3 regions of the Rhizobium sp. ERR 1071 genome follow, and region 3 is predicted to be linked to each of the others. Evidence: predicted binding sites of a transcription regulator. Region 3 holds the regulator's gene; each other region holds the start of a gene.

Region 1 (7,846 bases), on a different contig from region 3:
CGGCCTCGATAACGTCGTCGTCGAGGTGTCCGGTGCGGAAATGCCGATCATGGACGGCAGCTCCTATCCCTTCATCGAGGCGATCGAGCAGGCGGGTGTTGTTTCGCTCGGTGTCAAGCGCCGCTATATCCGCGTTATCAAGCCGGTGCGGATCGAAGCTGGCGGTTCCTGGTGCGAGTTCCGCCCCTATGATGGCACGCGCTTCGAAGTCGAGATCGACTTTGAATGCCCGCTGATCGGCCGTCAGAAGTGGGAAGGCGATCTGACCGCTGAGACCTTCAAGACGGAACTGTCGCGCGCGCGTACCTTCGGCTTCATGCGTGATGTCGAGCCCCTCTGGGCTTCGGGCCATGCGCTGGGTTCGTCGCTGGAGAATTCGGTCGTCATTTCGGACGACAATACCGTCATCAACGTCGAAGGCCTGCGTTATCCCAAGGACGAGTTCGTCCGCCACAAGACGCTCGATGCCGTTGGCGATCTGGCTCTCGCCGGTGCACAATTCATTGGTTGCTATCGCTCCTATCGCGGCGGCCATCGCATGAATGCGAATGCCCTGAAGGCATTGCTCAGCGACGCTTCGGCTTACGAGGTCGTCGAAACCTCGGCACCTCGCCAGCGCGGTCACGGCCGCGAGTTCATTGCGGTCAACGCGCCTGAATTCGCTCCTTGGTCGGCGTGATTTTTTCGGGATCGAAATGAGACAAAGCTGCCGCTCTGATGAAGGGCGGCTCTTTTTTTGACGGACGACTCATCGGGTTTGTCTTCGGTCGCGAAGCGGCGGCAGGATGGTGCGGGCCGATATGAGAAATCCCTGTCAAAACAGTGATTAAAGGCTGCGGATATGCGGTCTTTGCCACAAAAATGCGTTAATGCACCATCAATGCGTTGCCCTGATGGTGTTTTTGCGGCTAGAAACGCCAGCGAGAGAACGCCGTCTCCGCAACGACGGCTATGGGACAGTCATCCGATGGGTTTTGCAAGGTCTGAACGCATGAATATCACAGCACGGGCTTTGCTCGTATCGCTCCTTCTGGCCGGTACCGGTGCGGTGGTGACGGGGTGTAATACGAAAAAGGATATCGACATCACCAAGCTCGGTGTCGAGACCGATCCACCGGAGATGCTCTACAATCAGGGCCTTGCCAACATCAAGGCCGGCAACATGACGGAAGCCGGCAAGAAGTTCGATGCCATCAACCAGCAGCAGCCCTTCTCCGAATGGGCACGCAAGGCATTGGTGATGAGCACCTTCGTGAAGTATCGCACGGGCCGTTATGATGAGGCGGTACAGACCGGCAATACCTATCTCAAGCAATATCCGGGCTCGGAAGATGCCGACTATGTGCAATATCTGGTCGGTTCGTCCTATGCCAAACAGATCGTCGACGTGACGCAGGACCAGCGTGCAGCACAGCAGACGATCGAGGCGATGACCAAGCTCGTCAATACCTATCCGAAGTCGCAATATGTCAGCGACGCTCAGGAAAAGATCCGCTTTGCCCGCGACCAGCTCGCCGGCAAGGAAATGCAGATCGGCCGTTATTATCTGGAGCGCAAGGATTATCTGGCTGCCATCTCCCGCTTCCGCGTGGTGGTGGAGCAGTATCCGACGACGAACCAGATCGAAGAAGCCCTGGCGCGACTCGTCGAAGCTTATTATGCGATGGGTATCGTACCCGAAGCGCAAACGGCAGCTGCCGTTCTCGGCCACAACTATCCGGACAGCCGCTGGTACAAGGATTCCTATCAGCTGCTGCAGAAGGGTGGCGTGGAGCCGAGCGAAAATTCGGGCTCCTGGATTTCCAGAGCGGGCAAGAAACTTCTTCTTGGGACGTGAGATTGAGCGCAGATGCTGATCCAGCTTTCGATCCGCGATATCGTTTTGATCGAGCGGCTGGATCTTGCCTTCGAGTCCGGACTTTCGGTGCTGACCGGCGAGACGGGTGCGGGCAAATCCATCCTGCTTGACAGTCTGTCGCTGGCCCTTGGCGGGCGCGGCGATGGCGGGCTCGTGCGCCATGGCGAGGATCGCGGCCAGGTGACTGCGGTTTTCGATGTCGGTACACAGCATCCGGCCCGCAAGCTCCTGCGCGAAAATGGCATCGACGATGACGGCGATCTGATTTTCCGCCGTGTGCAGTCCGCCGATGGCCGCACCAAGGCCTTTGTCAACGACCAGGCGCTCAGCGTGCAGCTCATGCGCCAGATCGGCCACCTTCTCGTCGAAATTCACGGTCAGCATGATGACCGAGCGCTCATCGATACCGACGCGCACCGCACCTTGCTGGATGCCTTTGCCGGCCTCGCCGAAGAGACGCAGGAGGTCGGCAGGCTGCACAAAATCTGGCGCGATACCGAGCGCACCTTGAAGAAGCATCGCGAGCAGGTCGAGAAGGCAGCGCGTGAAGCGGACTATCTTCGCGCCTCCGTCGAGGAGCTGGAGAAGCTCTCGCCGCAGGATGGCGAGGAGGATGAGCTGGCTGAGAAGCGCTCGCGGATGATGAAAGCCGAGCGCATCGCCGGCGATATCGCCGAGGCTTCCGAATTCCTCAATGGCAACGCATCGCCCGTGCCGCATATCGCATCGCTGGTGCGCCGATTGGAGCGCAAGAGCCACGAAGCGCCGGGCTTGCTTGAAGATACCGTGGCGCTGCTGGATGCCGCTCTCGATCAGCTGTCCAACGCGCAAATGGAAGTGGAGGCAGCACTCCGCAAAACGGAATATGATCCGCGCGAACTTGAGCGTGTCGAAGAGCGCCTCTTCGCGTTGCGGGGTGCCTCGCGCAAATATTCCGTGCCGGTAACGGAACTGCCAGCCCTGGCCGCACGCATGATTTCGGATCTAGCCGATCTCGACGCCGGCGAAGAGCGACTGGCGCGCCTTGCTGCCGAGCTTTCCGCCGCCAAGGCGGATTATGATGTCGCCGCACGCAATCTGTCGGAGAAACGTCACCATGCCGGCGAGGCTCTGGCCGCAGCCGTCATGGCCGAACTGCCGGCCTTGAAGCTCGAGCGTGCGCGTTTCATGGTGGAGATATCAAGCGATCCAGAAGCTGGGACAGCCGAGGGTATCGACGTTGTCGAATTTCATGTGCAGACCAACCCTGGCACGCGGCCGGGACCGATCACCAAGGTCGCCTCTGGCGGCGAGCTGTCGCGCTTCCTTCTGGCATTGAAGGTTGCGCTTGCCGATCGCGGCTCTGCGCCGACCCTCGTGTTCGACGAAATCGACACTGGTGTCGGCGGCGCGGTCGCGGATGCGATCGGCCAGCGGCTGAAGCGCCTGTCCGATCGCGTGCAGGTGCTGTCGGTCACCCATGCACCGCAGGTCGCTGCCCGCGCTGCAACCCATCTCCTGATCTCCAAGGGACCCGTCGCGGACGGCTCGGAAAAAATTTCCACACGCGTCGCCACCATGGAGCCGAAGGATCGCACCGAGGAAATCGCCCGCATGCTCGCGGGTGCTTCGGTAACCGAAGAGGCGAGGGCGGCTGCCAAGCGCTTGCTGGCCGGTAACGGGTGATCTCTCCTGTGATGTTGTCGGAGCAGATGCCGGTGGCGACTTGCCCGAAGCGGGCATAGCAGCAAGCTCAGCGACTATAGCGCTGAAACGCGCCTGAACCCGTCATCTGCCGTCGGCATCTTGCTTCGGTTTTTCGACGGTCTTGCGTCATATATCCTTCATCGTCCCCGGCTAGGCAGGCCCGGAATCCGGAGACCGTCAATGCACTCAACCACACAACCCAATCGCCCAAAAATCGCAGAAACCGTCATCCACCCGACGGCGAACATAAGGGATTCGAGCATCGGCAGATGCTGTGAGATTTTGGCGGACACATCTCTGCACACTGCCGAACTCGGAGATTTCTCTTACTTGGGGCCGCGCTGCATTGTCGGTGACGCAACGATTGGAAAGTTCTGCGCCATTGCGGCAGAGGTCAGAATTGGCGCTCCCAATCATCCGATGGACCGACCATCCATGCATCGTTTCACCTATTGTCCGGAATATTACGCGGCGAGCGCCGTGCGGGACCACGCCTTTTTCGATCGGCGAAAGGAAGACCGCGCCGTCATCGGCAACGATGTCTGGATTGGTCATGGCGTGATTGTTTTGCCGGGCGTACAGGTTGGAGACGGCGCCGTGCTTGCAGCAGGCGCGGTCGTCAGCAAAGATGTTCAACCATATACTGTCGTCGGTGGTATTCCCGCCAAGTTCATTCGAGAGCGCTTCACTCGAACCATCGCAGAAAGACTGACGTCCATCGCCTGGTGGGATTGGCCTTTCGAAACCATCATGGAGCGGCTTGCCGATTTTCAATCAAGCGACATCGAAGCCTTTTGCGAGCGCTGGTCCTGATCCGCTTTTGACGACTTGGGCGGCCAGCCTTGGCCGTGTCATCTTACGAAATCGGACGGTAGGTTGTGAATGAGTTCCGCCGACGTACGAACTTCTGAGCGACATGCATCAGAGCCGGCATTTGGGATCGATCATGTCCTCCGCGGAGCCGCGGGATTTGTGGGCCTCGTTTATTCTTGCCAGAATATAGAAGCCATGCTGCCCGTTGGGCAATGCAGCGCCAAAGACGCCGACGACCACATTTTCCATATTTGAACGGGCGCCATCGACGCCATCTGCGACGAGCTGCAGCGGGTTCAAATTCGAAAGGTCATCGGCCGTATGGAAAGTTGCCCACCAACCAGCTCGGGTCTTCAAGTCCGTAAACCGGCCGCTTTCAATTTCCGTCGCATGGGCTTTCAAGAGCGCGCGAAAGCGAGGCGTCTCGCACCCCATGTGGATATGAAGCCGATCTTGTGTGCGCCAGCTGGCGGCGTTTATCGCCAGAGCAAAATTCTGTCTCGAAGCCTTCGTTGAGCGCGGATCGATTGCCGATAGCTCTTTCCACGCTTCCTCAAAATAGTTCGGCGCACCCGCGGTCAGAAGGCGTGGGTCTTCGATGCCGGGTACATCGGCGAGCGGTGCAAGGATGGTGCGCTCCTTGTCAGCAGGCTCACGAAGAACAACGTATGAAGACAAAGGGTCCTGCGACTGGACGATCTTGAGGCACGGATATGGCGACCCTGTCAGGGTGGAGTTGATTTCACAGGCTCTGACGACCAGCCCCAAAGCGGAGCGGCTGACGAATGAGCTCATGATCAAGACTGCAACGACGAGGAAAATAGAGAGAACGGTAAGACGGTGCTTCATGCGTGATTTCGAATTTCTGCCAATGATCCAATCACTTCCAGAGATGTGGTTCTCATAATATAGCCTACCTTAAATCCTCTGCGATAGACGCGGAAGAGCCGCTGCCCCAGGAATTGGATAGGGAATTCCATCGGGGCTAACTGGACGCTGATACTTCCCGCATCTGTAACACCAAGGACGACAGATCACGGCGTAAAGTTGTCGTGAGCAGCGCCGCCACCTTTATCGGTCCGGCAATTGAATTGCAGATTTTTCCCTTTGTTTTTACGTGCCCCGAGCTGAAAACCGCTTCGCACTTTTCGCGGAAGTGCTCTAAAACATCTTCGAAATCGGGGAGTGTAGATTCATGAGCACCGAACAGAAGCCCGTCGAGGATTTGACCGAGGAGGAAGCGGCCGCGGCGCTTGCCTATTTGGCTGCGGAGATCGCGCGCAACGACGCGCTTTATCATGGCAAGGATGCGCCGGAGATTTCGGATGCCGAGTATGATGCGCTGAAGCGGCGCAACGACGCGATCGAGGCGCGGTTTCCCGCATTGATTCGCGCCGACAGCCCGTCGCGACGGGTCGGCGCCCCGCCATCTGAGACGTTTGCTCCTGTTGTCCATGCAAGGCCGATGCTCTCGCTCGACAACACGTTCTCACAGGAGGATGTCGAGGATTTCGTCGCCAGCGTCTATCGTTTCCTCGGTCGCTTGCCGGATAATTCGATCGCCTTTACTGCCGAGCCGAAGATCGACGGCCTTTCAATGTCGATCCGTTACGAGAATGGCCGGATGGTCAGTGCGGCGACGCGTGGCGATGGTACGACAGGCGAGAATGTTACGGCCAATATCAGGACCATCAAGGAAATCCCTCAGACTTTGCCGGCAGGCGCTCCCTCCGTCGTCGAAGTGCGGGGTGAGGTCTATATGGCCAAGAGCGATTTCCTGGCGCTCAATGCACAGATGGAGGCCGAGGGCAAGCAGACCTATGTCAATCCCCGCAATACGGCGGCCGGATCGCTGCGTCAGCTCGACGCGAAGGTGACGGCGAGCCGCAAGCTGAAATTCTTCGCCTATGCCTGGGGCGAGATGTCCGACATGCCGGCCGACACACAATACGGCATGGTGCAGACCTTCAAATCCTGGGGCTTTCCCGTCAATCCGCTGATGGAGCGGCTGAGTTCGGTCGCCGACATTCTCGGCCACTACGAGGAGATCGGCCTGCAGCGGCCGGATCTCGATTATGATATCGACGGTGTCGTCTATAAGGTTGATAGCCTGGAATTGCAGGCCCGCCTTGGTTTCCGCTCGCGCTCGCCGCGCTGGGCGACTGCGCATAAATTCCCGGCGGAACAGGCCTTCACGCGTCTGGTCGGCATCGACATCCAGGTCGGCCGCACTGGTGCGCTGACGCCGGTTGCGCGACTGGAGCCGATCACGGTTGGCGGTGTTGTCGTAACCAATGCGACTCTGCACAATGCCGATTACATCAAGGGCATCGGCAACAAGGGCGAGCCGATCCGCGATGGCCGCGATATCCGCGTCGGCGACATGGTAATCGTACAGCGGGCGGGCGATGTCATCCCGCAGATCGTCGACGTTGTGCTCGAGAAGCGGGAGGCGTCGAGCGCGCCTTACGAGTTCCCCAAAGTCTGTCCGGTCTGCGGCAGCCACGCGGTGCGCGATATCAATGAGAAGACCGGGAAGGTCGATGCCGTCACCCGCTGTACCGGCGGCTTTATCTGCCGCGCGCAGGCGACCGAACATCTCAAGCATTTCGTCTCGCGCAACGCCTTCGATATCGAGGGCCTCGGCTCCAAGCAGATCGATTTCTTTTTCGAGAGCGAGGATCCGGCGCTGCAAATAAAGACCGCGCCTGACATCTTCACCCTGGAAAAGCGTCAGCAGGCGTCACTGACGAAGCTTGAGAATATCGAAGGTTTCGGCAAGGTCAGTGTCGGCAAACTTTACGCCGCGATCAACGAGCGGCGCCAGATCGCCCTGCATCGCTTTATCTTCGCGCTTGGCATCCGCCACGTCGGCGAGACGACGGCCAAGCTTCTGGCACGCTCCTACGGCACCTACGAAGCCTTCGAAACAGCGATGAAGGAAGCCGCGCCGCTTGCCGGCGACGCGTGGAACGATCTTAACAATATCGAGGGCATCGGCGAGGTGGTGGCGCGAGCCATCGTTGAATTCTACAAGGAACCGCGCAATACGCAGGTAATCGCGAAGCTTTTGGAGGAGGTTCAGCCTCAAGAAGCGGAGCAGCCGGTGACCTCAGGCAGTCCCGTCGCCGGCAAGACCGTCGTCTTTACCGGTTCGCTGGAAAAGTTCACCCGCGACGAGGCCAAGGCGAAGGCTGAGAGCCTGGGAGCCAAGGTTTCCGGCTCGGTGTCGAAGAAGACCGATATCGTCGTGGCCGGACCGGGTGCCGGCTCCAAGCTCGACAAAGCGCGCGAGTTCAATGTCCAGGTCATGACCGAGGACGAGTGGCTGGATTTGATCGGCTGATGATAGTCGGCGGCGGAATCATATTCGCCGCCGTGTGATTGCTTAGAATCTCAGCCGCGCCATCGTGAACGCATCCACGTATTCGCCATTGCGGAAACCGAAGGCACGTAGACGCCCCTCGGTTTCGAACCCGAATTTCTCGT
Region 2 (7,846 bases), on a different contig from region 3:
TCTTAACATGGATCCGGTAGAGTTCAGGCGCGTCAACGATGCCGTGAAGGAGCCGATCGAAGGCCGCCCCTTCTCCAGCCGCTCGCTGATGGAATGCTACGATGAGGCGGCCCGCGAATTTGGCTGGTCGAAGCGCAATCCGGATGTAGGCAGCATGCGGGATGGCGACTGGCTTGTCGGCATGGGCTGCGCGACGGCGATCTATCCGACCAATATCGCGCCTTGCGCAGTTCGCGTCACCCTGACCGATGATGGGCGGGCACGGGTCCAGACCGCCTCCCATGAAATCGGCACCGGGGTGCGCACGATTGCCGCCCAGGTTGCGGCCGAACAATTGGGGCTCGACGTAAGCGCCGTCGAGATCGAGATGGGTGATACGCGGCTTCCGCCGGCGCCCGTTGCCGGAGGCTCGAATACGACGGCCAGCGTCTCTTCAGCGATCATCAAAGCCTGCTGGGAAATCCGCGAAAAGCTCGCCTACGCGGCGGTGACATCAAATGACGGGCCACTCGCCGGCCGAGATCCGCACTCGATCATGCTCAGAGAGGGTAAGCTCGTCATCGGCGAGAGCTCGCAGGGCCTCAAGGACGCTTTCAAGCAGTTGGGAGCCGGCGTCATCGAGCAATATAGCGAATTTCGTCCTGACACTGCTTCCGAGGAAGCCGTTTCCAACCTGTACAAGGGCAAACTGGAAATGGTGAGCGGTGATCAAGGCAAGAAGGTAAAATATGCCTTCGGTGCTGAATTCGTCGAGGTCCGGGTTCATCGAAGAACCCGGGAAATCCGCGTCCCTCGGATCGTCGGCGCCTTTGGAGCTGGCCGGATCATGAATACCCGGACGGCGCGCAGCCAGCTCATGGGCGGGATGATCTGGGGAATTTCGTCGGCCCTTCACGAAGCGACCGAATTCGACCGGCGCGATGCCCGCGTCGTCAATCGGGATCTGCAGGACTATCTCGTGCCGGTGAATGCAGACATCCAGGACGTAAAAGTCATCCTTGTGTCGGAGACCGATCCGGACGTCAACCCGGCGGGCGTCAAGGGGCTTGGCGAACTCGGCAACGTCGGAACGGCGGCCGCGATCACCAGTGCGGTCTACCACGCTACCGGCAAGCGTATCCGCAAACTTCCGATCCGCATCGATAACCTGATTGGCTAATGTCAACGTAGGCGCTTTCTCGCGCCAAGACGTGCTTGTTCCCATTGGCAGGCACCCGGATGGGGCCACAGTTCCCTTATGCCGGCAAGCCGTTCTTGCCGGCATTTCCGCCTTGGCCACCGGCGAGCATGCCAATGCTCATGAAGGTGCGGATCACAGCGGTCGCTTTTCGGTACGTCGTCGCGCCCCCGCCAGTGACGCCCCACGTCGGCACGATGGTCAATACCAGTGGTTCGAAGATTTAATGTTCTCCCTCCCAGCCCCCTCGGCGCGCCGCAGCGCTTGTCATGCTTCCATCATTCGAGGCCGGCTGCTAAGTGCGGAGCGCCTAGGGGTTCCGAAACCGGTAGGTGGACAAGCATCGGGGAACTGAATTGCGGACATAGCGTTGGCAAAGAAACAGGATCGCTGGGACACTCGAGAACCGGATGAATATTCTTCGCAATGAACGTCGTCTGTTCGGATTTGGCATGTGCTGATACTTTTTCAGGGCCTGGTTAGAAAGGTGTGCACCTCTTCGGCTTCACCGCATTCTAACGAAATGTCTCTTCATTGAGGATAGTGCAGCGAGGAAGGCGGGGAGGCGATCGAATTCCCTCGACGGCATCGCCTTCGTTGCCGGTCTTGCCAGGGCTCGGGCGGCCATTACTTTTACCGGGAAACCTGTGACATATGTCGGGTGCATCTGCTGGAGCAAGGGGAATGATGCTGGAAGATCTATACCGCCTTTTGCGAACCGGACATGTCCAGGCGCAGGGAGTGGTCGATACGATGACGCAGCCGATTGTCGTTCTTGATCAGAACTTGTGCGTCGCGACCGCAAACAACGCTTTCTTGAAAACGTTCGAGGTCGAGCGGGATGATATTCTGGGAGAGAGTTTCTTTGATCTCGGCAATGGTCAGTGGGATATTGCCGAACTCCGGCAGCTGATCGCCGCGGTCATCCCAAAAGCAGCCGCTGTCATCGGGTACGAAGTCGCGCATGATTTTCCAACTATCGGCAGACGCACGTTCCACGTCGATGCGCGCCGTCTTGTGCACCCGGATGACAATAGCACCAACATCCTTGTCCTCTTCGACGACGTGACGGAAATGCAGCGGCACGAGGCCGAGAAGGATTTCATCATTTCGGAAACACGCCATCGGATGAAGAACCTTTTCGCGGTCGTGCGATCGCTAGCGATGCAGATGAATGCGGAAGATCTGACGGCCGTTGACTACCGTGATCGTTTCCTGGGACGCCTCGAGGTCACTCTTCATGCCCAGGAGATCGCGGCCATCAATGAAACGACCGATTTTGAAACCCTGCTGAGGCAATCGGTCAGCGAGCCTGGAATGGATCGTCTCCATTGCCGGGGGCCAAGAGTGCAGATTCGGGGCTCGGAGATCGTGCCAGTCAGCATGATGTTCCATGAGCTGGCAACGAATGCGTTGAAGTACGGCGCGCTATCCGCCCCAAGCGGTGCCTTGCATGTCGAATGGTCACTGGAGGAAGTGCCGGAGAGCCGCTCTTATTTCGTATGCCGGTGGCGCGAAACGGGCGGCCCCGCGATCATGCCGCCGACGAGAAGAGGCTACGGTACCGAGCTGATCGAAGGCACTTGCCGACATCTTGGTGGAACGGTGGAACTTAACTTCAATCCAAAAGGTTTGACTGCCATCATCAAGCTCCCTTGGAAACGTTCATGAGCGAACCTGAAAATGACAAGGCTCTTGGCAGGATCGTTCTTGTGGTTGAAGACGAGTTCCTTATCGCCCTGGAGCTGGAAAGCGTGTTGACCAGTAGCGGATTCGAGGTCCTGGGCCCGGCGAGCTCGGTCGGGCAAGCCCTCGACCTGCTGAGGAGCCAACGTCCGGATGCCGCTGTTCTGGACGTCACTCTCGGCAGCGAGAAGGTTACTCCGGTCGCTTTCCTTTTAAAATCATGGGATGTCCCGTTCGTCCTCGCCAGTGCAAGCGATGCGGCGGAACTTGCCCGGCATGATGTTTTGGCCAAGGCACTCAATCTCGGGAAGCCCACCGACATGAAACGTCTTGTGGACGTCGTTCAATCCTTCTTTAGCCGCTGACGATGGATAAAGCGGCGATCCGTCAAGTGAACGCCGCGAACGTGACCGCGTCGATTGGCATGCTACTCCTTTGAGGCGATCTGGAATACCAGCGAATGGGATGACACCAGCGACACGCCATCCCTGGCTCAGTGTCAGCGCTTCCGCCGCGGGCTGGTTAACAGTCGAACGACCGAAGGTAGATGGTTCAGATCTTCTTAAGCACAATTATTCGTCGAGGTGGGGCAGCAATATCGTCGGAAAAACGACATTATTCGAGATCCAAAATGCAAGCCTTTCGATCATCCAGACGATGCTTGGGAACCATCTCAACGCGGAATAGTTCCGTCCGGCGGATGACCACCTGGAAAGGGCTGTCATGAAGAAGCGGAAACATGAAGAGATGACGGATCCCCCTCGCTCGCGACCAGCGAAATATGAGGAGACCGAGGGCGCGACCGGTGCGGTCGAAAGGCCGGCCATCCCGCCGGTCATGAAAAAGGGAGAGAAGCCGTCTTCCAAGAAAAACAAGCACAAGGACGATGCCGGCGGGCAAGGGGACTGAACCTCGCGGTTGCGCAATAGGGCTTGGCGGCTTTATCCCACCCAGTTCGTGATCCAGTAGGCTATTGCCGAGATAGCCGCCGCCGCGGGCAGGGTTATTATCCATGCGACGACGATATTGCTCGCCAATCCCCATCGAACCGCCGAGATCCGCCGCGCGGCGCCGACACCGACGATTGCGCCCGTGATCGTATGGGTCGTCGAGACCGGGATGCCAAGCCATGTCGCGGCGAACAAGGTCAAGGCGCCACCGGTCTCAGCGCAAAAGCCCTGCATTGGATTGAGCCTCGTGATCTTCGAGCCCATCGTGTGCACGATCCGCCAACCGCCAAACAGTGTTCCGAGCGCCATCGCGGACTGACAGGATAACACCACCCACAGGGGCACGTGGAACTCCGCTCCGGTATGACCTTGGGAGTAGAGCAGTACGGCGATGATGCCCATGGTCTTCTGGGCGTCGTTTCCGCCATGGCCGAGGGAGTAGAGAGAAGCGGAGACGAATTGCAGGACGCGGAAGGTGCTGTCGACGGCGAAAGGCGTCTGGCGAACGAATATCCATGTCACGCATAGCACGAGGAAGAGCGCGAGCACGAAGCCAAGCAGTGGCGACATGACGATGGCACCGGCCGTCTTAAGCAGGCCGGACCAAACAATGGCATCCATGCCAATCTTCGCCACGCCGGCACCTACGAGGCCACCGACCAGAGCATGCGACGAGCTTGATGGGATGCCCAGTACCCAAGTCACGATATTCCATATGATCGCCCCCATCAGGGCGGCGAAGATGACCTGTGGCGTGACTATGTTGGGATCGATAATGCCGGTGCCGAGGGTTTCGGCGACGTGGAGCCCGAAGAACAGGAAAGCGATGAAATTGAAGAATGCGGCCCATAACACGGCGTATTGCGGTCGCAGGACCCGGGTCGAGACGATGGTGGCAATTGAGTTGGCTGCGTCGTGCAGCCCATTCAAAAAATCGAAGAACAATGCCACCGCGATGAGGCCCACCAGCAATGGGAAAGCGAGAGTGGCCTCCATCAGACGTTCTCGATTACGATGCCGTTGATTTCATTGGCAACATCCTCGAAACGGTCGACGACCTTCTCCAATTCACCAAAGATCTCGCTGCCGATGATGTATGCCATTGGATTGGTGCCGCCATATCGGCGAAAGAGATCTTTTAGACCTTGATCATGTAGCTCATCGGAGCGACCTTCGACCTTTACGACCTCTTCGGTGAGCGCGCTGAGGCGAGAAGAGTTGGCACTCATGCGATCAAGGAGAGGGATTGCCTCGGCTACCAGTTTTGCGGCCTCGACGATCGCCTTGCCCATTTCCTGCATACCGGGATCAAAGCTGTCCTGTTCGAATAGCCGGATCGTCTTGACCGTCTTGTGCATCATGTCGATCGCATCGTCCATTGACATGATGAGATCCTTGATGTCGCCACGGTCAAAGGGCGTGATGAAACTGCGCCGAGTGGCAAGCAGAACTTCGCGCGTGATGTCATCGGCCTCGTTCTCGAGCTCAACAATGCGCTGGCAGTGCTGCTCCGTGTCTTTGCCGGCCAGCAATTCGTTCAGAGCTTCCGCCGCGCTGACGATCGTGCGCGAATGTCGAGAGAAAAGATCAAAAAACCGGTCTTCTCTCGGCATCAGTCTACGAAACCAGTTCACTTTCCGCACTCCAAACAGGCGTTGTCATAAATCCGTCATAAATGAGGAGGCCCGACATGGAAAGCCGAGACATCCCCAAAACGGCGCTCTCTGACAGCCTCATCACAAGATTTGAACTGCTTATGCGCGGTCTAATCGGTTCCCGTGACCGTCGAAGAAATGCAGGCTCTCGGCGGAAGCGGTAACCACGCATTCTGTGTCCATTGCGAGCCGGGACCGCCCCGAAACTCGAAAGACGACGGTTTGGCCGTCCGCCAGGGTGCCGTAGACATAGCTCTCCGCCCCGACGAGCTCCACCGCCTGGATACGCACTTTCGCGCTGAAAGCCGCATCGCTCGCACCGCCGGCCAGGTGAAGATCCTCGGGCCGGACGCCGACCGTCATGTCAGCGGCGCCAAGGCGGCTGTCAGGCGAAAGCACAATTGTGCTGTTTTCGGTAGGTTTCAGAAGATTCATCGAAGGCGAGCCTATGAAGGTCGCAACGAAGGTCGTGGCCGGTCGTTCATAGAGCTCGATGGGTGTGCCGACCTGCTCGATCCGTCCGCCATTCAAGACGACCAGGCGATCGGCCAGCGTCATGGCCTCCATCTGGTCATGGGTGACATAGACGCTCGTGGTCGCGAGAGATCGTTGCAGCCGTTTGATCTCGACACGCATTTGCACCCGCAGCTTGGCATCGAGATTGGAAAGCGGCTCGTCGAACAGAAACGCCGCCGGCTCGCGCACGATGGCACGACCCATCGCTACGCGTTGCCGCTGACCGCCGGAGAGTTGACGTGGTCTGCGCTCAAGGAGGGGTTCGATTTCAAGCGATCGTGCCGCTGATTGGATGCGCTGGTCTATTTCGGCTGCTGGGACATTCCTGTTCTTCAGGCCATATGCCAAATTCTGTCGCACCGTCATGTGCGGATAAAGCGCATAGTTCTGAAAGACCATCGCGATGTCGCGCTCCGAGGGTTCCAGACGATTGACGATACGACTGCCTATGTTGATTTCGCCTGAGGTGATGGCTTCAAGGCCTGCGATCATGCGCAGGAGCGTGGACTTGCCGCAGCCGGAAGGCCCGACCAGGACGATAAGTTCGCCATCGGCGATATCGAGCGACACACCCTTGATCGCGTCGACGTTGCCGCCGTAACTTTTGCGGACGTCCTTGAGAGTGATCCCGGCCATTATTTCTCCGTCTCCACCAGACCTTTGACGAACCAGCGCTGCATCAGCACCACGACGAGGATGGGCGGAATGATCGCCAAGATCGCCGTTACCATCACAAAATTCCACGGTGTCGCCGCGTCGGCGAAATCCACCATCTTCCGGAGCCCGATGATGATCGTCGACATCTTCGCGTCATTCGTGACCAATAGTGGCCACAAATATTGCGTCCAGCCATAGATGAAGAGGATCACGAACAAGGCGGCGATATTGGTTTTCGATAGCGGCAACAGGATATCGCGCATGAAGCGGAATGGGCCGGCATTGTCGATGCGGGCGGCTTCAAGGAGTTCACCCGGCACCGTCAAGAAGAACTGCCGAAACAGGAACGTCGCGGTCGCTGATGCCATCAGCGGCAGGGTCAGGCCGGCATAAGTGTCGATCATGCCGAGATCCACGATGACCTTGTAGGTCGGCAGGATGCGTACTTCCACCGGCAGCATCAACGTGACGAAGATCATCCAGAAGAACACCATCCGCAGCGGAAAGCGGAAGAAGACAATGGCGAAGGCCGAGAGAAAGGAGATCGCGATCTTGCCGGCGGCGATGATGACAGCGACAACAAACGTGTTCCAGAGCATCCGTTCAAGGCTGACGCCGACCACGCGCTCGACACCGCCGTTCAGCGCCTCGCCATAGTTCTCGACGAAATGGCCGCCGGGCAGCAGGAAGATCGGCGGCCGCAAAATCTCGGCCGACGTCATCGTCGAGGCAACGAAGGTGTAATAGATCGGGAAGGCGACGATGATAATGCCGATGACCAGCATCAGATGGCCGATGAGATTGGCGACGGGACGCTTTTCGATCATCGGTAATCCTCACGCATAATGCACACGCTTCTCGACGAAGCGGAATTGGAATGCCGTCAGCGCTATGACAATCACCATGAGGATGACGGACTGAGCCGCGGAAGAGCCGAGGTTGAGATTGACGAAGCCGTCATTGTAGACCTTGTAGACGAGGGTCTCCGTCGCCTTCGCCGGCCCACCGCCGGTGACGGCATGGATGATGCCGAAGGTGTCGAAGAAGGCGTAGACCGTGTTGACCACCAGGAGAAAGAAGGTCGTCGGCGCAAGCAGGGGAAAGACGATCGTCCAGAAGCGCCGGTTGCCGCGGGCGCCGTCGATGGATGCGGCTTCCAGCAACGATTTTGGGATTGCCTGCAGTCCGGCAACGAAGAACAGGAA
Region 3 (7,846 bases):
CCAGCGAAAGAGCCTTGGCCAAGAAGATGACGACGATCCCTTACAAGATGATCGGCCAGGACGTTTCTGTGTTCTACGGCGACAAGCGGGCGCTCTTCGACGTCAATCTGAAGATCCGCGCCAATACGGTCACGGCCCTGATCGGCCCTTCCGGCTGTGGCAAGTCCACCTTCCTGCGCTGCCTCAACCGCATGAACGATACGATCGAGACCTGCCGCGTCACCGGCAAGATCACGCTCGACGATCAGGATGTCTACGACGACAGCATCGATGTCGTGGAATTGCGCGCCCGCGTCGGCATGGTCTTCCAGAAGCCCAACCCGTTTCCGAAGTCGATCTACGAGAACGTCGCCTACGGCCCGCGCATCCATGGCCTGCATCGCTCAAAGGCCGATCTCGAGCATATCGTCGAAACCAGTCTGCAGAAGGCCGGTCTATGGGGTGAGGTGAAGGATCGGCTCCATGATGCCGGCACGAGCCTGTCGGGCGGCCAGCAGCAGCGCCTCTGCATCGCGCGCGCCGTTGCTGTCAGCCCGGAGGTGATCCTGATGGATGAGCCGTGCTCGGCGCTCGATCCGATCGCAACCGCCAAGGTCGAGGATCTCATCCACGAGCTTCGGGAGAATTTTACCATCGTCATCGTGACGCATTCCATGCAGCAGGCCGCTCGTGTCTCGCAGCGTACCGCAATGTTCCATCTCGGCCACCTGGTCGAGGAGAACGACACCGATAAGATGTTCACCAATCCCGACGATTTCCGCACGCAGGATTACATCATGGGCCGTTTTGGTTGATGATGGCAGGCGCGCGGCTCCTTTCACACAGTTCACTTGAGGATAGAAAAATGGTCTCCACTCACATTCTCTCAGCCTATGACGAAGACCTGAAGTTTCTGACGCGTCGCATTGCCGAAATGGGCGGCCTGGCCGAGCAGATGGTTAGCGACAGCGTACGCGCTCTCGTCAACAGCGACGCGGCCCTGGCCCAGAAGGTCATCTCCGACGACGTCGTTCTCGACCATGCCGAGCGCGAAGTTGGTGACAAGGCGATCGTCACCATCGCTCGTCGTCAGCCGATGGCAGCGGACCTGCGCGAAATCATGGGCTCGATCCGCATCGCCTCCGATCTGGAGCGCGTCGGTGATCTCGGCAAGAATACCGCAAAGCGCGTCATCGCCGTTCAGGGCACGGGCGTGCCGCGTCGTCTCGCTCGTGGCATCGAACACCTCTCCGAACTGGCACTGAGCCAGCTCAAGGAAGTTCTTGATGTTTACGCGACCCGCTCGCCCGATAAGGCCGTGTCGATCCGCGAACGCGACGAGGAAATCGACGCCATGTACACCTCGCTCTTCCGCGAGATGCTGACCTACATGATGGAAGATCCGCGCAACATCACCACCTGCACGCATCTTCTCTTCTGCGCCAAGAACATCGAGCGCATCGGCGACCATGCCACCAACATCGCCGAGACGATCTATTACATGGCGACCGGTGCTCAGCCGGAAGGCGAGCGCCCGAAGGACGATACCGCCAACACCGTCGGCGCAGTGACGGAATAATCTGGAAGCGAAGAAAGGAGACCATAGGCGCATGGTTCCGAGAGTTGCTGTTGTAGAAGACGAGGAAGCGCTTAGCGTTCTGCTGCGCTACAATCTTGAGGCCGAAGGCTTCGAGGTCGACACGATCCTCAGAGGTGATGAGGCCGAGCTGCGTCTCCAGGAGCGCATCCCCGATCTCCTGATCCTCGACTGGATGCTCCCCGGCGTGTCCGGCATCGAGCTCTGCCGCCGGCTGCGTATGCGGCCGGAGACGGAGCGCTTGCCGATCATCATGCTGACGGCTCGCGGCGAGGAAAGCGAGCGCGTGCGCGGACTTTCGACCGGCGCGGACGATTACGTCGTCAAGCCGTTCTCGACGCCGGAGCTGATGGCCCGCGTCAAGGCGATGCTGCGGCGCGCCCGCCCGGAGGTTCTCTCCACGGTGCTGCGTTGCGGCGATATCGAGCTGGACCGCGAAACCCATCGCGTCCACCGCAAGAGCCGCGAAGTCCGGCTGGGGCCGACAGAATTCCGCCTGCTGGAGTTCCTGATGTCCTCGCCAGGCCGCGTCTTCTCGCGTTCGCAGCTACTCGATGGCGTATGGGGGCACGATATCTACGTCGATGAACGCACGGTCGACGTCCATGTCGGCCGTCTGCGCAAGGCGCTCAATTTCTCCAATATGCAGGATGTCATCCGTACCGTTCGCGGCGCGGGCTATTCCATGGAAGCCTGAGCGGCTTGCCGCTCGGGTGTTACTAAATAGCGGCGGAAATAGAAAAACGGGCCTCGAGGGGCCCGTTTCTCTTTGTCTTGCGGTAACTTTCAGCCGTTGTTGCGACGGCGGTCATGCACCGGCTGGTAGGCCATGCGCTGATGATAGGTGCAGTAGGGCGACGAATCCGGGCTGTCATTGCCGCAGAAGTGGAAGTCGTCCTTCAGCGGATCCCCGACCGGCCATTTGCAGGTGCGTTCCGTCAGCTCCGTCAGGCCGAGGCGGCGGGAGATCGGAACGACGACGTTCGATGCCGGGCGATACTGAATTTCATTGACGGAATCGATCTCGATCTCTTCCTTCAGCATGGTTGCACCCTGCTGGCGGGCGACCACGGTGCGGGTAGCGACGCGCGAGCCGTAGGTCGTTGCGCGAGGAGCCGCGGCACTGCGCTTTGGCGTGCGCGTCGCGGTTGCCGTGCCGCCCGCCTTCGCTCGGCCAGGAAGGTTCAGGCGGTGCACCTTGCCGATAACGGCATTACGGCTCACGCCACCGAGCTGCGCAGCGATCTGGCTGGCGCTCAACCCTTCGGACCATAGCTTTTTCAGCTTCTCGACGCGTTCGTCTGTCCAATTCATGCCCTGTCTCCGCTGTCGCGTTTCCGATGGCAGAATCCCTCACCATTGCCTCGCATGGGAACGAGGCGCGAAACGCTCTAAAATTGTGGTGACTAGTTCCGCCGCATGCAGTCTAGCAATTGCTTTTTAACCTAGTGTGAGGCTGACTCCGTGACAAGAGTCGCGAGAATCTTGAGGAATCGATTTCGAGGTTTTCCCCAACTTGCTGCCTAGGCGTGGCATTTCTGCAATAGGCGCCGCCGAACCTATCTCTTTTGCCCGCAAGCGCTATCTCGCACCTGCTAAAACGCCAGTTTTGTTGACATCGCGATGCAAAACATCAATAGTGCCCGGGCCGCCGCAAGGCGGCATTTTTGATTTTTTCGGACCCGTTTCATCAAATCGAAGCGATCGGTCCTTAAAGTTGTGATCAGGAGATATGGCCATGGCCGAGACCACGCCGCTTTATGACACCTATATGCGCGCTCCGTTACGGTTCGAGCGAGGCGAGGGCGTCTGGCTGGTCACCGAAAATGGCGAGCGCTACCTCGATTTCGCAGCCGGCGTCGCGGTCAACTCGCTCGGTCACGCCCATCCTCATCTCGTCGCCGAATTGAAGGCCCAGGCCGACAAGGTCTGGCACCTGTCGAACCTCTACGAGGTGCCCGGTCAGGAGAAGCTGTCGAAGCGGCTGACGGAAGCGACCTTCGCCGACAAGGTATTCTTCACCAATTCGGGCGCCGAGGCGCTGGAATGCGCCATCAAGACGGCGCGGCGCTATCAATTCGCCAAGGGGCATCCCGAAAAGTTCCACATCATCACCTTCGAGGGCGCCTTCCACGGCCGCACCATCGCGACCATCGCCGCCGGCGGCCAGGAGAAGTATATCGAGGGCTTCGGGCCTAAGGCACCGGGTTTTGACCAAGTGCAGTTCGGTGATCTCGATGCCGTGCGTGCCGCCATCACGGATGCGACAGCCGGGATCCTGATCGAGCCGGTCCAGGGTGAGGGCGGCATCCGTCCGGCCACCAATGAATTCCTGCGCGGGCTGCGTGAGATCTGCGACGAACACGGCCTGCTGCTGATCCTCGACGAAGTACAGTGTGGCGTCGGCCGCACTGGCAAGCTTTTCGCCTATGAATGGGCCGGCATCAAGCCTGATATCATGGCTGTCGCCAAGGGCATCGGCGGCGGTTTCCCGCTCGGTGCCTGCCTTGCGACGGCGGAAGCCGCCTCAGGCATGAAGGCAGGCACCCACGGTTCCACCTATGGCGGCAATCCGCTCGCCATGGCGGTCGGAAATGCCGTTCTCGATATCGTGCTTGCCGAAGGCTTCCTGCAGCATGTGCGCGATGTCTCGCTGGTCTTCCGCCAGGGGCTCGCCTCGCTCAAGGATCGTTTTCCTGACATCATCGAGGACGTTCGCGGCGAAGGTCTGATGCTCGGCATCAAGGCGGCCATTCCGCAGGCAGAGCTGCTGCAGGCTATCCGTGCCGAGCATCTGCTCGGCGTGCCGGCCGGCGATAACGTCATCCGCCTTCTGCCGCCGCTGGTCGTCACCGCCGAAGAAGCACGCGAAGGTCTTGCCCGCCTGGAGCGTGCCGCCGAGCGTGCGCGCGCAGCTCGCACCAAGAAATCGGCTTGAGTTCAACGCCCGTAGATGGGGCGTTCCTGCCCCACGCGGGCGTTATTGTTTTTTCTGGAGCACAGGTAAGGACATGGCTTCTCCGAAACACTTTCTCGACCTCTCTGCCGTTCCGGCGGCCGATCTGCGCAACATCATCGATGACGCGATCGTGCGAAAGAGCGCGCAGAAGGCCGGCACTGCCGACAAGCCGCTGGCCGGCAAGATGCTGGCGATGATCTTCGAGAAGCCGTCCACCCGAACCCGCGTTTCCTTCGATGTCGGCATGCGACAGCTGGGCGGCGAGACGCTGTTCCTCTCCGGCACCGAAATGCAGCTTGGCCGCGCCGAAACGATCGGCGATACGGCCAAGGTGCTGTCGCGCTATGTCGATGCCATCATGATCCGCACGACCGATCATTCGCGCCTGCTGGAGCTGGCGGAACATGCGACGGTTCCCGTCATCAATGCGCTGACCGACGATACGCATCCTTGCCAGATCATGGCCGACATCATGACCTTCGAAGAGCATCGCGGCCCGATCAAGGGCAAGACGCTCGCCTGGACGGGCGACGGCAACAACGTGCTGCATTCGCTGATCGAAGGGGCCGCGCGCTTCGGCTATCGCATGAATATGGCGGTACCCCTTGGCTCCGAGCCGAAGGATCACTATCTGAACTGGGCCCGCAACGAGGGCGCCGAAATCATGCTCTCGCATGATGCAGACCGTGCGGTCGCCGGCGCCGATTGCGTGGTAACCGATACCTGGGTTTCCATGAATCAGGAGCACCGGGCACGCGGTCACAACGTCTTCCAGCCCTATCAGGTCAACAAGGCTTTGATGGCACAGGCCGGCAAAGACGCTTTGTTCATGCATTGCCTGCCTGCTCATCGCGGGGAGGAGGTGACGGACGAGGTGATCGATGGCCCGCAATCCGTTGTCTTCGATGAGGCGGAAAACCGCCTTCATGCGCAAAAGTCGATTCTTGCTTGGTGCCTGGGCGCGATCTGAAGATATTAAACCGCGTCTCAAGGGCGCGGGCGCAGTAGGAGTAAAGCAATGGCCGAAAATGCCGCAACGCTGGGTCAGTTTGATTTCGCCGGTGACGATCATGTCGTTCCCTTCCAGGTGGAAGGTCTGGACGTGCGCGGCCGTGCCGTACAGCTCGGTCCGCTGCTGGACGCGATCCTTGCCCGGCATGACTATCCGACGCCGGTTGCACGCCTTCTGGCGGAGGCCATCGTCCTGACCGTCCTGCTTGGCACGTCGCTGAAATTCGAAGGCAAGTTTACCGTACAGACCAAGGGCGACGGTCCCGTCGACCTTCTGGTTGCCGATTTCACGACGCCGGAAAACGTTCGCGCCTATGCCCGTTTCGACGAAGAAGCACTGGAAAAGGCAGTCGCCGAAGGCCGGACCGAGCCGGAACAGCTGCTCGGCAAGGGCGTCCTCGCCTTCACCATCGATCAGGGCCGTTTCAGCCAGCCCTATCAGGGCATTGTCGCGCTTGATGGCGCCTCGCTCGAAGAGATTGCCGGCACCTATTTCCGTCAGTCGGAGCAGATCCCGACGCGCGTGCGTCTGGGGGCGGCAGAACTTTTCGACCGTGATGAGAACGGCAAGCCGCGTCACCGCTGGCGGGCCGGTGGCCTGATCGCGCAGTTCCTGCCCGAAGCGCCCGAGCGTATGCGTCAGCCGGACCTGCATGGCGGCGATGGCGATACCGGCGTGCGCGATCATGTCGAAGACGATGCCTGGGCGGAGGCACGCAGCCTGGTGGAAACCATCGATGCCGATGAGCTGACGGATCCGCAGGTTGGCACCGAGCGCCTTCTCTATCGCCTGTTCCACGAGCGTGGCGTACGCGTCTACGAGCCGAAGGCCGTCTATGACCGCTGTTCGTGCTCGCGCGACAAGCTGAAGGGCGTCTTGAAGGGCTTCACGGCCGAGGAGATCGAGGCCAGCCAGGAGAATGGCGAGATCGCCGTCACTTGTGAATTCTGCTCTACGACGTATCGCTTCGACGTGTCGGAGATAGAGGCGGCCTGATGTTGCCGATTTTGTCGGCTCAGTTCAGCGTGCGCAACAGGTTGGGCGTATCCAGAGAAAAGGCGGGGATCTTGACATGGAATTGCTCTCCGTCGTCCGTTTCCATCTGGTAATGGCCGAACATCATGCCTGACGGCGTATCCAGCGGGCAGCCCGATGAATATTCATAGGTATCGCCGGGTTTCAGATGCGGCTGCTCGCCGACGACGCCCGGCCCCGTCACCTCATCCACCATGCCATTCATGTCGGTGATGTGCCAGTAGCGTGTCACCAGCTTCACGGCCTTCTTCGAATGGTTGGATATGACGATGCGGTATCCCCAGACATAGCGATCGTCGTCCGGATCGGATTGCTCCTCCAGATAAAAAGGTTCGACGACAACCTCGATGTCGCGTGTTAGGGCGCGATACATGCCTGATACCTTGCCACTGCCCTGAAGCGCCGAGCGCTTCTCCAAGCCTCACTGCCGCTTCAGCATTTCCACATTCGCGGCATATTATCCGCATTCCACCACCCCCGCCAAGAGCGGGATATCTAGCGGTATCCTATAACCAGCCCGCTCCGTCAAGGAACGGCGTGATGAAAACTTGCGTGAACGGGTAGAGCCTTCCCGGCATTTAGCTATTACAGCTAATAACGAAGGTTAACGAGACGTCGAAAGAAGTATCTCAAATCGTCTGTCATTTGGTATTCTCTGACATGAAGCCTCTCTCTCCACTTTTGGTGAGAAGAAACGCTTGCCGCAGCCAAAGGTGCACTTGTAGGTTGCCCGTCATATCTGCAGCCCGCCGATCAAAATCTCCAGCTCATATAATTCCTCATTTCATCTTATGTTCCCTGGGGGTGTGACCGCAATTTTCATCGGAAGGCATTTCGGCTATCATCTGATTCTGGCATGGCCCGTGCCTCCCCCCTCCATTCGGGAAAGTATATTTCATGCGGGGCCGTCGATATCAAAACCGACTGTTTGAGCGCCTGGCATAAGGAGGGGTTGCGGTCATTGCTCGCAATAGGAGGTTTAGATGAGGCTTTCTGCCCCTGTTTATCATTTAAAGCGCAAGGCTAGGCTCCTGTCTCGCCAGCAGAAAATCCCCTTGCACGCCGCGCTGGATCGCGTCGCGGCTGGCGAAGGCTTTGCGGGCTGGAGCTTGCTCGCAAGCAAAACGAGCTCAGCTGTGCCCATCGGTGAGCTATATTCGCGTCTGAGCCCGGGCGATCTGGTGCTGATCGGCGCGCGGCGCGGTCACGGCAAGACCCTAATGAGCTTGCGGCTCGCCGTCGAAGCCATGAAGGCTGGCAATCG

Evidence for each region. Region 3 encodes PhoB, which activates phosphate uptake and scavenging genes when phosphate is short. Its sites were predicted from a motif close to TGTCATNNANCTGTCAT; they were not measured.
Region 1: the regulator PhoB is predicted to act here: its motif matches at 3,669-3,685, upstream of FBZ99_RS09195 (DapH/DapD/GlmU-related protein).
Region 2: the regulator PhoB is predicted to act here: its motif matches at 5,470-5,486, upstream of FBZ99_RS20670 (DUF47 domain-containing protein).

The regions. Positions count from the first base shown of each region.
Region 1 covers NZ_VITM01000002.1:798,208-806,053, forward strand. Annotated here, with positions in the region: gene lpxC (UDP-3-O-acyl-N-acetylglucosamine deacetylase) at 1-679, shown strand, start outside; gene FBZ99_RS09185 (outer membrane protein assembly factor BamD) at 968-1,837, shown strand; gene recN (DNA repair protein RecN) at 1,850-3,523, shown strand; gene FBZ99_RS09195 (DapH/DapD/GlmU-related protein) at 3,725-4,357, shown strand; gene FBZ99_RS09200 (CDP-diacylglycerol diphosphatase) at 4,466-5,125, opposite strand; gene ligA (NAD-dependent DNA ligase LigA) at 5,553-7,703, shown strand; gene FBZ99_RS09210 (GNAT family N-acetyltransferase) at 7,746-7,846, opposite strand, start outside.
Region 2 covers NZ_VITM01000005.1:503,977-511,822, reverse strand. Annotated here, with positions in the region: gene FBZ99_RS20695 (xanthine dehydrogenase family protein molybdopterin-binding subunit) at 1-1,159, shown strand, start outside; gene FBZ99_RS20690 (PAS domain-containing protein) at 1,862-2,848, shown strand; gene FBZ99_RS20685 (response regulator) at 2,845-3,228, shown strand; gene FBZ99_RS20680 (hypothetical protein) at 3,587-3,772, shown strand; gene FBZ99_RS20675 (inorganic phosphate transporter) at 3,805-4,809, opposite strand; gene FBZ99_RS20670 (DUF47 domain-containing protein) at 4,809-5,426, opposite strand; gene FBZ99_RS20665 (sn-glycerol-3-phosphate import ATP-binding protein UgpC) at 5,568-6,620, opposite strand; gene ugpE (sn-glycerol-3-phosphate ABC transporter permease UgpE) at 6,620-7,468, opposite strand; gene ugpA (sn-glycerol-3-phosphate ABC transporter permease UgpA) at 7,478-7,846, opposite strand, start outside.
Region 3 covers NZ_VITM01000003.1:529,656-537,501, reverse strand. Annotated here, with positions in the region: gene pstB (phosphate ABC transporter ATP-binding protein PstB) at 1-794, shown strand, start outside; gene phoU (phosphate signaling complex protein PhoU) at 845-1,558, shown strand; gene phoB (phosphate regulon transcriptional regulator PhoB) at 1,590-2,273, shown strand; gene FBZ99_RS12685 (GcrA family cell cycle regulator) at 2,363-2,890, opposite strand; gene FBZ99_RS12675 (aspartate aminotransferase family protein) at 3,315-4,514, shown strand; gene argF (ornithine carbamoyltransferase) at 4,588-5,505, shown strand; gene FBZ99_RS12665 (Hsp33 family molecular chaperone) at 5,554-6,543, shown strand; gene apaG (Co2+/Mg2+ efflux protein ApaG) at 6,563-6,955, opposite strand; gene FBZ99_RS12655 (DNA helicase) at 7,566-7,846, shown strand, end outside.